One region of the Streptomyces sp. NPDC055243 genome, then DNA from elsewhere that is predicted to be linked to it. Evidence: riboswitches for the same ligand, from Rfam matches in the RefSeq annotation. Region 1 holds a riboswitch; the other holds the start of a gene.

Region 1 (5,767 bases):
GCCGAGAGCTTCTTGCCGAACTCCGTGCTGGCCTCGGTGGTCTGGAAGTTCGAGACGTTGACCGAGAAACCGTCGGCCTGCTCGACGCCCGACCACTTCAAGGGCTCCCAGAGCGAGTCCGGGTTCTTCCAGCCCGCGTTGCCCGCGTCCAGGTACACCTTCGTGTTCTTCAGGGACTTGAGCTTCTCGATGGCGCCCTTGAGCAGGTCGTACCGCTCCTCGTGGAACTCCTCCGGCGTGCAGTTGTCGACCATGTGGAGCACCGCGTCCGGCTCCAGGATGACCGTGGCCCGCCGGTCGCCGATGCCCGCGGCGACCTGGTCGATGAACTTCCTGTATTCGTTGCCGTCGGCCGCGCCGCCGCCCGAATACTGGCCGCAGTCGCGGTGCGGGATGTTGTAGAGGACCAACAGGGCGTCGCGGTCGGCCTTCTCGGCGGCCTCGGTGAAGCCGCGCGACTGCTCCTCCGCGTTCTCCGGGACGATCCATTCGGCGACCGGCTGCTCGGCGATCTTGCGGATCAGCTCGGCGTCGTCCTTCTTGTCGTCCTTCTCGTACGAGGCGACCTGCTTGGCCGCGTTCCCCTCCGGGTTGACCCAGTACGGGTCGGAGCCCTTGGGCTGCTGCTTGATGGGCTGTCCCGACGATTCCTCGTTGCCCGAGCCGTCATCGGAGGAGCACCCCGACAGCAGCAGCGCCGCCCCCGCAAACGCCGCCGCAGCCTTCACCCCCCGGGCCGCGATCCGATGACCGCGGCCGGTGCCTTTGTGGTACATCCACTCCCCCTTGGGTGCACTGTCCGATTCTCAATCCTGACATACGCACTCCCGGCCCACGAGGCCCGCCCGTCGGCTGCGGAGACCTGTTGGAGACCTGTTACAGCTCGGCGCCCGGGGGTAGGCGCAGGGCGCGGGGTGGCGCTCATGGGGAGGAGATCATGCGGGATCACACCTCTGAACTACGGCTGGCCGAAGTCCTGGTGGAGACCACGAACACACTGGACGACGACTTCGACCCGGATCTCTATCTCAGCCGGGTCGCGGGCCACTGCGTAGAGCTGCTCGACGCCACTGCCGCCGGAGTCATCTTCGACGGCGCGGGCACACACTCGGTCGCCGCGGGCGGCCACCCACGGGACCTGGCGCTCGACCTGCTGGGGGCCCAGCAGAGCGGCGGACCCTGCGTGGAGAGCCTCGGCACCGGGCTGCCCGTGCCGCCGGTGCGGCTCGCGACGGCCGAACCCGCCAAGCGCTGGCCGGAGTTCACCGCGCTTGCCCGCCGCCGCGGCATCGGGATCACCTACGCGGTTCCGCTGCGCCAGCGCGAGGCCCTGCTCGGCGCGCTCAACGTCTTCGTGCCCGAGGCCACCCTGGTCCCGCACACCGACGGGGAGTTGCGTCTGGCGCAGGCGATCGCCGACGCCGCCGCGCTGGGGCTGCACAATCACCGCGCCTACACGGAGTATCGGGTCCTCGCCACACAGCTCCAGGGCGCTCTGACCAGCCGCGTACGCATCGAACAGGCCAAAGGCATACTCGCCGAACGCTGGCACACGGGTGTGGACGAGGCCTTCCAGGCGCTGCGACGGTACGCGCGTAGAGAACGGCTGGTCATGGAGCTGGTCGCCACCGAAGTGATCAAGGGATCGCTCGACGACACGGTGCTGCGCGGCAGTTGGTCCGAACCTTCCTGAAGGTCATCCCGGGAACCACCACCACCTGCGGCGATCACGGAGAGGAAGCGGGTCACGACTTGGCGTCAAACCACCCCTAGGCTCCAGCGCTCATCCGTTCTAGAGTCGTCTCAACGGCCCAAGCCCCCGGCCTGATCGTCCATCCCGTATTGCGGGGTTGGCCACCGAACCTCCCGCGCCGGCGCCGGGTTACTCCCGCAGCTCGTGCGCGCGCGGTCGAGGACCAGCCCGGTCGACGGCTCCGGGGGGAGCGGGCCGCCGACCGGGCCGGGTTGCTCCCGATCCGGGGCTCTCCGGGACAAGTCCATACATCGAGGCGACGGTTGCAGGAACCCGGTGCGATTCCGGGGCGGTCCCGCCACTGTGACCGAACGCCCGCGTGGCGTGCGGAAGTCAGGAACTGAGCCGTCGCACTCCTGCTTCGGGGCGTGGAAACCCCAGGAGGAGGCGCTTCGACATGTCACTGCACGCCGCGCCATCGCCCACCGAAAGCACGGCGGCGCAGGCCGCCACGGCCTCGGCCCGCGACTGGCTCATCGCGTCGGCCGCGGTCGTCATCGCGCTGGTCGCGCTCTACGCCGTCTTCTTCGACAACGGCTCGCTGCTCTCGGCGACCGGCGGCCATCTCCACGAGTTCGCCCACGACGGCAGGCACCTTTTCGGCGCCCCCTGCCATTGACCGGGGACGGACACGGCACCATGCCATCCCCTTCGTCCTCACCTGTTCTGCCCCTGCTCGGCCGGGGTCTCGTGGCGGGAGGCGTGGCGGGCCTCGCCGCCGGCCTCTTCTCCCTGCTCCTCGCCGAGCCGCTGATGGACCGGGCGATCCGCGCCGAGGAGAAGCGGACGGCCGCCCAGGAACACGCGCACGCCGCGCGGCACCACGAGGAGCTGTTCACGCGCTCCACCCAGCACGGCGGCCTGGTGGTCACCGCGGTCGTCGCCGGTCTGGCCGTCGGCGTCCTGTTCGCCGTGGCGTACGCGCTGGTGCACCGCCGCGACCCGTACGCGGCTCCGTGGCCGCGCGCCCTCACCTTCGCGGGAGCGGCCTTCCTGGCCCTCTCGCTGCTGCCCGGCCTGCGCTATCCGGCGAACCCGCCGGGCGTCGGCGACGCGGGCACGGTCGGCGAGCGCCAGGCGATGTGGCTCGCGGCCGTCGCGATCGGCGTCCTCGGCACGCTCCTGACCTGGCAGGTGTACGTACGTCTCGCGGCCAGATCCGTCCCGGCGCGGCAGCTCGCGGCGGCCCTCACGACGGTCGCCGTCCTGGCCGCGCTCTTCCTGCTCCCGGACAACCCCGACCCGGTCCCGGTCGACGCGGCGCTCCTGTGGGACTTCCGCGTCCTCTCGGTCGCCTCGCACGCCCTGCTCTGGTCCGTGTTCGCGGCGGTCTTCGGGGCCCTGGGCCTGCGGGCCGTCCGGGAAGGGGCCGTCAGGGGTGGCGCCAGGGGCGCGAGCGCGGCGGGAGTGCCCTCGCGCCCGGGCGCCACCCCTACGGCCCCACCCCGGTGAGGTAGGCGGACACCACCACGTTCGCCGAGTACGTCTTGGCGGTCCGGTCGAAGGTGCCGCCGCAGGTGATCAGGCGGAGCTCGGCGCGGCCCTTCTCGTGGGGGCCGTACGCCTTCTTCGCGTCGAAGCGGTCCCGGCTGATGACCTGGACGTCGTCCACGGTGAACTCCGCGACCGAGCCGTCGTCCCGGGTCACCCGGATCTTCTCGCCCGGCCGCATCGCGCTGAGGTCGTAGAAGACGGCGGGGCGCGTCTCGGTGTCGACGTGGCCCACGAACAGGGAGGTGCCCTCGGCGCCGGGGCGCGTCCCGCCGCCGTACCAGCCGACGGAGGCCGCCTCGGTGAAGGGCGGCGGATCGATGGCGCCGTCCCGGTCGAGCCCGCGGGCGATCACGGGCGCCCGCACCTTCAGCGAGGGAACGTCCACGCTCAGCGGCCTGGCCGCACCCAACGGCTCGTGCGCGTCCGGGAGTTCGACGGCGAACGGCCGGCCCACCGCCGCCACGTCACCGTTCGTGGGCTCCGAGACACCGCCGCGTACGTCGGTGATCTCGCTGCCCCACAGCCAGAGCCCGACAAGCACCAGCGCCCAGGCGAGTCCGGTGAGGAACCGCCCGTGGCCCGCCGACCCCTCGTGGCCCGACATGTCAGTGGCCGCCCGTCACTCGGAGCGGCGCCGGCGGACACTGCGGAACGCCACGGCCACGGCCGCCACCCCCGCGAGCACCAGGCCGATCACCGCGTGCCGGGTGCCGGGCCCCGCCTCCTGGGCGTGCGCGGCCAGCTGCGCGGTGCCGCCGCCGCCCGCGCGGACCGGCGAGACGGGGGCGGTGTGGTGCCGGCCGACCTGCACGGTGCCCACGCCCTGGTGGGGGTGGCCGTCGCAGATGACGGTGATGTCGTACGAGCCCTCGACGCCGTTGCGGATCGTGGCGGAGCCGTTCAGGGAGTACTTCTCGCCGTCCCTGCCGGTGAGCTTCGCGTCCCCCGTGAACGCGCCGGACCCGGCGGACCCGGTCGTCCCTTCACACCCCGAGACGCTGATCTCGACCTTGGCCCCGGGCTCGGCGGTGGACGGGGTGACCGTGGCACGCACTTTGTCCTGCTCATGGGCGTGCGCCGGCACCGTGGCGACGACGGGGAGCGCGGCGAGGACAGCCGCCCCGGCTATGCCACGCAGGGTGAGTGTTCCTCTACGCATCGTGAACCTCCTGTTCCGAGGTTCACGCGCGGCGGCATCACACGCCTCCCGTGTGCGGCAAACGGGTGGTTATACGCGGTCCACCAGGTCGGCGATGGAGTCCACGACATTGGAGGGCCGGAAGGGGTGCTGGTCGATGTCCTTGCGGGAGGTGAGCCCCGTCAGGACCAGGAACGTCTCCATCCCCGCCTCGAGACCGGCCAGGACATCGGTGTCCATGCGGTCGCCGATCATGGCGCTGGTCTCGGAGTGCGCCCCGATGGCGTTGAGCCCGGTCCGCATCATCAGGGGGTTCGGCTTGCCCGCGAAGTAGGGGTTGCGCCCGGTGGCCTTGGTGATCAGCGCGGCGACGGCCCCGGTGGCGGGCAGCGGCCCCTCGGTGGAGGGCCCGGTCTCGTCGGGGTTCGTGCAGATGAAGCGGGCCCCGCCGTTGATCAGCCGCACGGCCTTGGTCATGGCCTCGAACGAATACGTCCGGGTCTCGCCGAGCACCACGTAGTCCGGGTCGTGGTCGGTCAGGACGTACCCGATGTCGTGCAGGGCGGTGGTGAGCCCTGCCTCGCCGATGACGTACGCCGTGCCGCCGGGCCGCTGGTCGTCCAGGAACTTCGCGGTGGCCAGCGCCGAGGTCCAGATGTTCTCGACGGGCACTTCGAGGCCCATGCGGTTCAGCCGGGCCTGGAGGTCGCGCGCGGTGTAGATGGAGTTGTTCGTCAGGACCAGGAAGGGCTTCCCGGACTCCCGGAGCCTCTTGATGAAGGCGTCGGCGCCGGGGATCGGAACGCCTTCGTGGATGAGTACGCCGTCCATGTCGGTGAGCCACGATTCGATGGGCTTGCGCTCTGCCATGGGGTGCACTCCTGCGGTCTCCGTTGAGCAAGGTAACGGTGGGACGCCGGGACAGCTCTGTGCCGACGCCCCACAGCCTAATCAGGAAGCGGTGATCGTGACCCCGTCGATCACCCAGTACCAGTTGTTGCCGCCGGTGTAACGGAAGCGGACCTGGGCTTTCGTGACCCCGGCGGGCACCTGGAGGGCGATGTTCTCGACGACGGAGGGGGTGTCCGCGGTGTACGTCTTCACCGTGACCGGGGCCCCTCCGTCGTACGAGACGAGCACCTCGCCCTTCTGCGGGGCCTCCTGGCGGTAGTACGTCGTGTACGTGAGGGTGGCCTTCGCGCCGCCCCGCACCGTGTACGAGGGGCTGACCAGCGTCGAGTCGAACGTCCCGGAGAAGGACTTGTCGGTCCACTCGTCGCCGTCGGCGACCGCGAAGACGTTCCGGGCGCGGATGTTGAGCTCGCGCCGCTGGTCGCGCTCGGCCTTGGTCCAGAACTCGTCCGTGGTGAAGGACCAGCCGC
Region 2 (5,767 bases), on a different contig from region 1:
CGTGTTCGACTTCACGAACGGTTTCCACGACACAGCCAACGCGATGGCCACCACCATCTCGACCGGCGCCCTCAAGCCCAAGACGGCGGTGGCCATGTCCGCCGTGCTGAATCTCGTCGGCGCCTTCCTGTCGGTGGAGGTCGCCAAGACGATCTCCGGCGGGATCGTCAACGAGGACGGACTGAAGACAGAGGTGATCTTCGCGGCCCTGGTGGGCGCGATCCTCTGGAATCTGTTGACCTGGCTGGTGGGCCTGCCCTCCAGCTCCTCCCACGCACTCTTCGGCGGCCTCATCGGTGCCGCGGTCATGTCGATGGGCTGGTCGTCGATCGACGGCGGCACCGTCGTCACGAAGATCCTGATCCCCGCGATCGCCGCGCCCCTCGTCGCCGGCATCGCCGCGACGCTGGCCACGCGCCTGACGTACCGCATCGGGCGCAACACCGACACCAAGGCGACCGCCAAGGGCTACCGCACCGGCCAGATCGCCTCCGCGGGCCTCGTCTCGCTGGCGCACGGCACGAACGACGCGCAGAAGACGATGGGCATCATCACGCTCGCCCTGATCACCGGCGGCGTCCTGAACCCGGGTGCCAACCCCCCGATGTGGGTCATCGTCTCGGCCGGTGTCGCCATCGCGCTGGGCACCTACCTCGGCGGCTGGCGCATCATCCGCACCATGGGCAAGGGCCTGACGGACCTCGCGCCGCAGCAGGGCTTCGCCGCCCAGACCAGCGCCGCGACCGCGATCCTCGCCTCCTCGCACATCGGCTTCTCGCTCTCCACCACCCAGGTCTGCTCGGGCGCCGTGATGGGCGCGGGCCTCGGCCGCAAGGGCGGTGTGGTCCGCTGGTCCACGGCGACCCGCATGTTCGTCGCCTGGGGCCTCACGCTCCCGGCCGCCGGTCTGGTCGGCGCGGGCGCGGAGTTCCTCACCAAGCAGGGCCCCTGGGGCGTCGCGGCGACCGCCGCGCTGCTCATCGGTGGCTCGGCCGTGATCTGGGTGCTCTCCCGGCGCAACGCCGTCGACCACACGAACGTCGCCGACGACGAGATCGGCGGCCCCTCCGGCGCCGAGCCCGCCGGTGTCGTGACCACCGCGATGGCCGCCGTCTCGCCGCCGCCCACCGGGTCGGCCGTGGCAAGCGCCGACGTCGACTTCGTCAAGGCCACCATCCCGGCCCCGACCGGCACCGTGGCGGATCCCGCCCGGCCCGCCACGGTGTAAGGACAACTCACCATGAACATCGACTGGGCAGCTCTCGGCTCCGTGTTCGGAGTCAGCCTCGGGGTGACGGTGGCCCTGGTGGGCCTGTTCACCCTCGGCATCGTCGGCCTCTCCAAGCGCGAGGCGGCCACGTCCGGCGCCTCTTCCACCACCGCCGGCACCACCGCCGGCACCGTCCCCGTGGCGGCACGCACGGGCGCGTACGCGTGCTTCGCGCTCTGCCTGGCGGCCGTGGCGTACGGGATCTACCTGATCGTCGCCTGACGGCACTTCGGCCTCACGGGAGCCGGGTGGGACACGCCTCGACGAGTGCGTCCCACCCGGCTTTCGCGTGTCCGCCGTGCCCGGCCCGCGCCGACGCACGCCGACGCCGGGAAACCGGCCCCATGTGGGCCTCGGCACACTCTCCCGTACCAGGTCAACGGCAAGTTGACGGGCGTTCGCGGGCGTGGTGGACTGCCGGAGCCATTACGGCGGCAGGAGAGGAAGCCGGTGCGAATCCGGCGCGGTCCCGCCACTGTCATCGGGGAGCCCCCTCCTCGGAAGCCAGGAACTCTCGCCGCCGGTCACGTCGAACCAGGGCGCGGACACCCTGAGTGAGGACATATCGCCATGCGCGGCCGCCCGTTGCCGGTCTCTGTGCCCCTGCCCTTCCAGGCCGGGCCCCTCGCTCCTCTCCTCCTTCCGGTCGGCTGAACCCGTGCGTGCCGACCGCGACTTCGCGTACGGCGCCGCCGCCGGCCTCCTCGGTGACCTGCTGCTCGGCGATCCTCGCCGCGGGCACCCGGTCGCCGCGTTCGGCCGGGCCGCGGGCGCCGTCGAGCGTGTGCTGTGGCGTGACCACCGCGGGTGGGGCGCCCTGCACGCCGTGGTGTGCGCCGGGGGCGCGGCCGGTGCCGCCGCCCTGGCCTCTTCTCTCGTACGTGACTCACGCGCCGCGTCCGTCGCGCTGACCGCCGCCACGACCTGGGCCGTGGTCGGCGGGACCTCGCTGGGGCGTGAGGCGCGGGCCATCGGCGGGGCGCTCGCCGCCGGGGACGTCGAGGTGGCGCGGGAGCGGCTGCCGCATCTGTGCGGGCGCGATCCGCAGGCTCTGGACGCCGACGGCATCGCGCGGGCCGTGGTCGAGTCCGTCGCCGAGAACACCTCCGACGCGGTGGTCGGTGCGCTCGTGTGGGGCGCCGTCGGCGGGGTGCCGGGGCTGGTCGCCTTCCGTGCCGTCAACACGCTCGACGCCATGGTCGGGCACAAGTCCGTGAGGTACCGGCGCTACGGGTGGGCCTCCGCGCGGCTCGACGACGTTCTGGGCTGGCCGGGCGCCCGGCTCACCGCGGTGCTGGCCGCCGTCGCCGGGGACGCTCCGAAGGGAGCCCTGCGCGCCTGGCGCGCGGACGCGGCCAAGCATCCGAGCCCCAACGCGGGGCCCGTGGAGTCCGCCTTCGCCGGGGCGTTGGGGGTACGGCTCGGGGGGAGCCTCTCGTACGGAGGCCGGGTCGAGCACCGGCCCGTCCTGAACACGAGCGGGCGGGCCGTCGACGTGACGGACATCGAGCGGGCCGTGCGGTTGTCGCGGCGGGTCGGACTGCTGGCCCTGGGGGTCGCGGCAGTGGTGAGCACTATGCGGAAAGGCGGCGCCTCGTGAGTGGTGGACTGCTCGTGGCCGGGACCACATCGGACGCGGGGAAGAGCGTCGTCACCGCGGGCATCTGCCGGTGGCTGGCCCGCAAGGGGGTCTCCGTCGCGCCCTTCAAGGCGCAGAACATGTCCCTCAACTCCTTCGTCACGCGCGAAGGCGCCGAGATCGGACGGGCCCAGGCCATGCAGGCGCAGGCCGCCCGGGTCGAGCCGAGCGCGCTGATGAACCCCGTGCTGCTCAAGCCCGGCAGCGACCGCAGCAGCCAGGTCGTCCTGATGGGCAAGGCCGTGGGCGAGATGAGCGCACGCGGCTACCACGGTGGACGGCAGGAAGCGCTGCTCTCCACCGTCGTGGGATGCCTGGAGGAACTGCGGGGCAGCTATGACGCCGTGATCTGCGAAGGCGCGGGCAGCCCCGCCGAGATCAATCTGCGGCGCACGGACATCGTGAACATGGGGATCGCGCGGGCCGCCCGCTTCCCCGTCCTCGTCGTCGGCGACATCGACCGCGGTGGCGTCTTCGCCTCCTTCTTCGGGACGACGGCGCTGCTCAGCGCACAGGACCAGGAACTGGTCGCCGGGTATCTCGTCAACAAGTTCCGGGGCGACGTCTCGCTGCTGGAACCCGGGCTCGACATGCTGCTCGGGCTCACCGGGCGGCGCACGTTCGGTGTGCTGCCCTTCCAGCACGGCCTCGGCATCGACGAGGAGGACGGCCTGCGGGTGTCCCTGCGGGGCGCCGTGCGCGAGTCCGCCGTCACCCCGCCGGTCGGTGAGGACGTGCTGCGGGTCGCCGTCTGTGCCGTGCCGCTGATGTCGAACTTCACGGACGTGGACGCCCTGGCCGCCGAACCCGGCGTCGTGGTGCGGTTCGTGGACCGGGCCGACGAGCTCGTCGACGCCGATCTCGTGGTCGTGCCGGGCACGCGCGGCACCGTGCGCGCCCTGGAGTGGCTGCGCGAGCGCGGTCTCGCGGACGCCATCGCGCGGCGCGCCGCCGAGGGGCGGCCCGTGCTCGGGATCTGCGGCGGCTTCCAGGTGCTCGGCGAGCACATCGAGGACGACGTCGAGTCGCGGGCGGGGGCCGTGGACGGGCTCGGGCTGCTGCCCGTGCGCGTGCGGTTCGAGCGCGAGAAGACCCTCGCGCGGCCGGTCGGCGAGGCGTTGGGCGAACCCGTCGAGGGGTACGAGATCCATCACGGCGTCGCCGAAGTCCTGGGCGGAGAGCCCTTCCTGGACGGCTGCCGCGTCGGCGAGGTGTGGGGCACGCACTGGCACGGCTCCCTGGAGAGCGACGCGTTCCGGCGCCGCTTCCTGACCGAGGTCGCCCGCGCCGCCGGACGCCGCTTCGTGCCCGCGCCCGACACCAGCTTCGGCGCCCTGCGCGAGGAGCAGCTCGATCTGCTCGGCGATCTGATCGAGGAGCACGCGGACACCGACGCGCTGCTCGGCCTGATCGAGAACGGCCCCCCGTCCGGCCTCCCCTTCATCGCACCGGGGGCACCCTCATGACCGCGGAGGGGGACCGGTGAGACCCGCTGTCCCCTGCCCCGCCCCGAACCACGCCATGGAGGCCTTGTGAGTACCCCCTATCCGTTCACCGCTCTCGTCGGGCAGGACGACCTGCGGCTCGCCCTGCTGCTCAACGCCGTGTCGCCCGCCGTCGGCGGCGTGCTCGTACGCGGCGAGAAGGGCACCGCCAAGTCCACCGCCGTGCGCGCCCTTTCGGCCCTGCTGCCGCAGGTGCCCGTCGTCGCCGGCTGCCGCTTCTCCTGCGATCCGGCCGCCCCCGACCCCGCCTGCCCCGACGGTCCGCACGACGCCGGTGGCGCGTCGGTGCGGGACGCACGGATGGTCGAGCTGCCCGTCGGAGCCTCCGAGGACCGTCTGGTCGGGGCGCTCGACATCGAGCGGGCGCTCTCCGAGGGCGTGAAGGCCTTCGAGCCCGGCCTGCTCGCCGACGCCCACCGCGGCATCCTCTACGTCGACGAAGTCAACCTGCTGCACGACCACTTGGTCGACCTGCTCCTGGACGCCGCCGCCATGGGCGCCTCGTACGTGGAGCGCGAGGGCGTGTCCGTGCGGCATGCCGCACGGTTCCTGCTCGTGGGCACCATGAACCCCGAAGAGGGCGAACTGCGCCCGCAGTTGCTCGACCGGTTCGGGCTCACCGTCGAGGTCGCCGCGTCGCGCGAGACCGATCAGCGGGTCGAGGTCGTGCGGCGCAGGCTCGCGTACGACGACGACGCGGAAGGCTTCGCCGCGCGGTGGCACGACGACGAGTCCGAGCTGCGGGAGCGGATCGTCGCCGCGCGGGCGCTGCTTCCTCACGTGCGGCTCGGCGACAAGGCGTTGCGGCAGATCGCCGCCACCTGCGCGGCCTTCGAGGTCGACGGGATGCGGGCCGACATCGTGATGGCGCGCACCGCGACGGCGCTTGCCGCCTGGGCGGGGCGCGACGACGTGCTCGCCGAGGATGTGCGGCAGGCCGCTCTCCTCGCGCTTCCGCACCGGCGTCGGCGCAACCCCTTCGACGCCCCCGGGCTCGACGAGGACAAGCTCGACGACACGCTGGAGCAGGCCGACGACGGCAGTGACCGAGGGGACGACGGCGACGACGACCCCGACGGCGACGGCCCCGGCGGGGGCGGGCAGCCACCGCAGGGCGGGCCCGACACCCCTGACGTGCCCGACCAGCGTGACGCCCATGACGCACCGGCCGCCGACGACGCCGGGAGCGGGCAGGACGAAGACTCCTCCCCCGCGCAGGCACCCGCTGCCGGTACCGGCGGCGGTGAGCAGCAGGCCGTGCGCGCCTCCGAGCCGTTCCGTACGAAGATGCTGAGCGTGCCCGGCCTGGGCGAGGGCGCGGCGGGCCGGCGCTCCCGGGCGCGGACCGAGCAC

The links. Region 1 has a riboswitch for cobalamin ahead of ACIGXX_RS19205 (CbtB-domain containing protein). Riboswitches for the same ligand answer to the same signal wherever they lie in the genome.
Region 2: it holds a riboswitch for cobalamin, as region 1 does, so the genes downstream of both, ACIGXX_RS22715 (cobalamin biosynthesis protein) here and ACIGXX_RS19205 (CbtB-domain containing protein) in region 1, are expected to answer to the same signal.

The regions. Positions count from the first base shown of each region.
Region 1 is NZ_JBITWR010000006.1:117,228-122,994, reverse strand. Features, by position in the region: gene ACIGXX_RS19215 (glycoside hydrolase family 6 protein) at 1-776, opposite strand, end outside; gene ACIGXX_RS19210 (ANTAR domain-containing protein) at 938-1,693, shown strand; cobalamin riboswitch at 1,997-2,118, shown strand; gene ACIGXX_RS19205 (CbtB-domain containing protein) at 2,151-2,372, shown strand; gene ACIGXX_RS19200 (CbtA family protein) at 2,393-3,205, shown strand; gene ACIGXX_RS19195 (class F sortase) at 3,186-3,851, opposite strand; gene ACIGXX_RS19190 (hypothetical protein) at 3,867-4,406, opposite strand; gene ACIGXX_RS19185 (HAD-IIA family hydrolase) at 4,476-5,255, opposite strand; gene ACIGXX_RS19180 (alkaline phosphatase family protein) at 5,337-5,767, opposite strand, start outside.
Region 2 is NZ_JBITWR010000007.1:381,621-387,387, reverse strand. Features, by position in the region: gene ACIGXX_RS22725 (inorganic phosphate transporter) at 1-1,228, shown strand, start outside; gene ACIGXX_RS22720 (hypothetical protein) at 1,241-1,492, shown strand; cobalamin riboswitch at 1,672-1,807, shown strand; gene ACIGXX_RS22715 (cobalamin biosynthesis protein) at 1,929-2,870, shown strand; gene ACIGXX_RS22710 (cobyric acid synthase) at 2,867-4,375, shown strand; gene ACIGXX_RS22705 (putative cobaltochelatase) at 4,442-5,767, shown strand, end outside.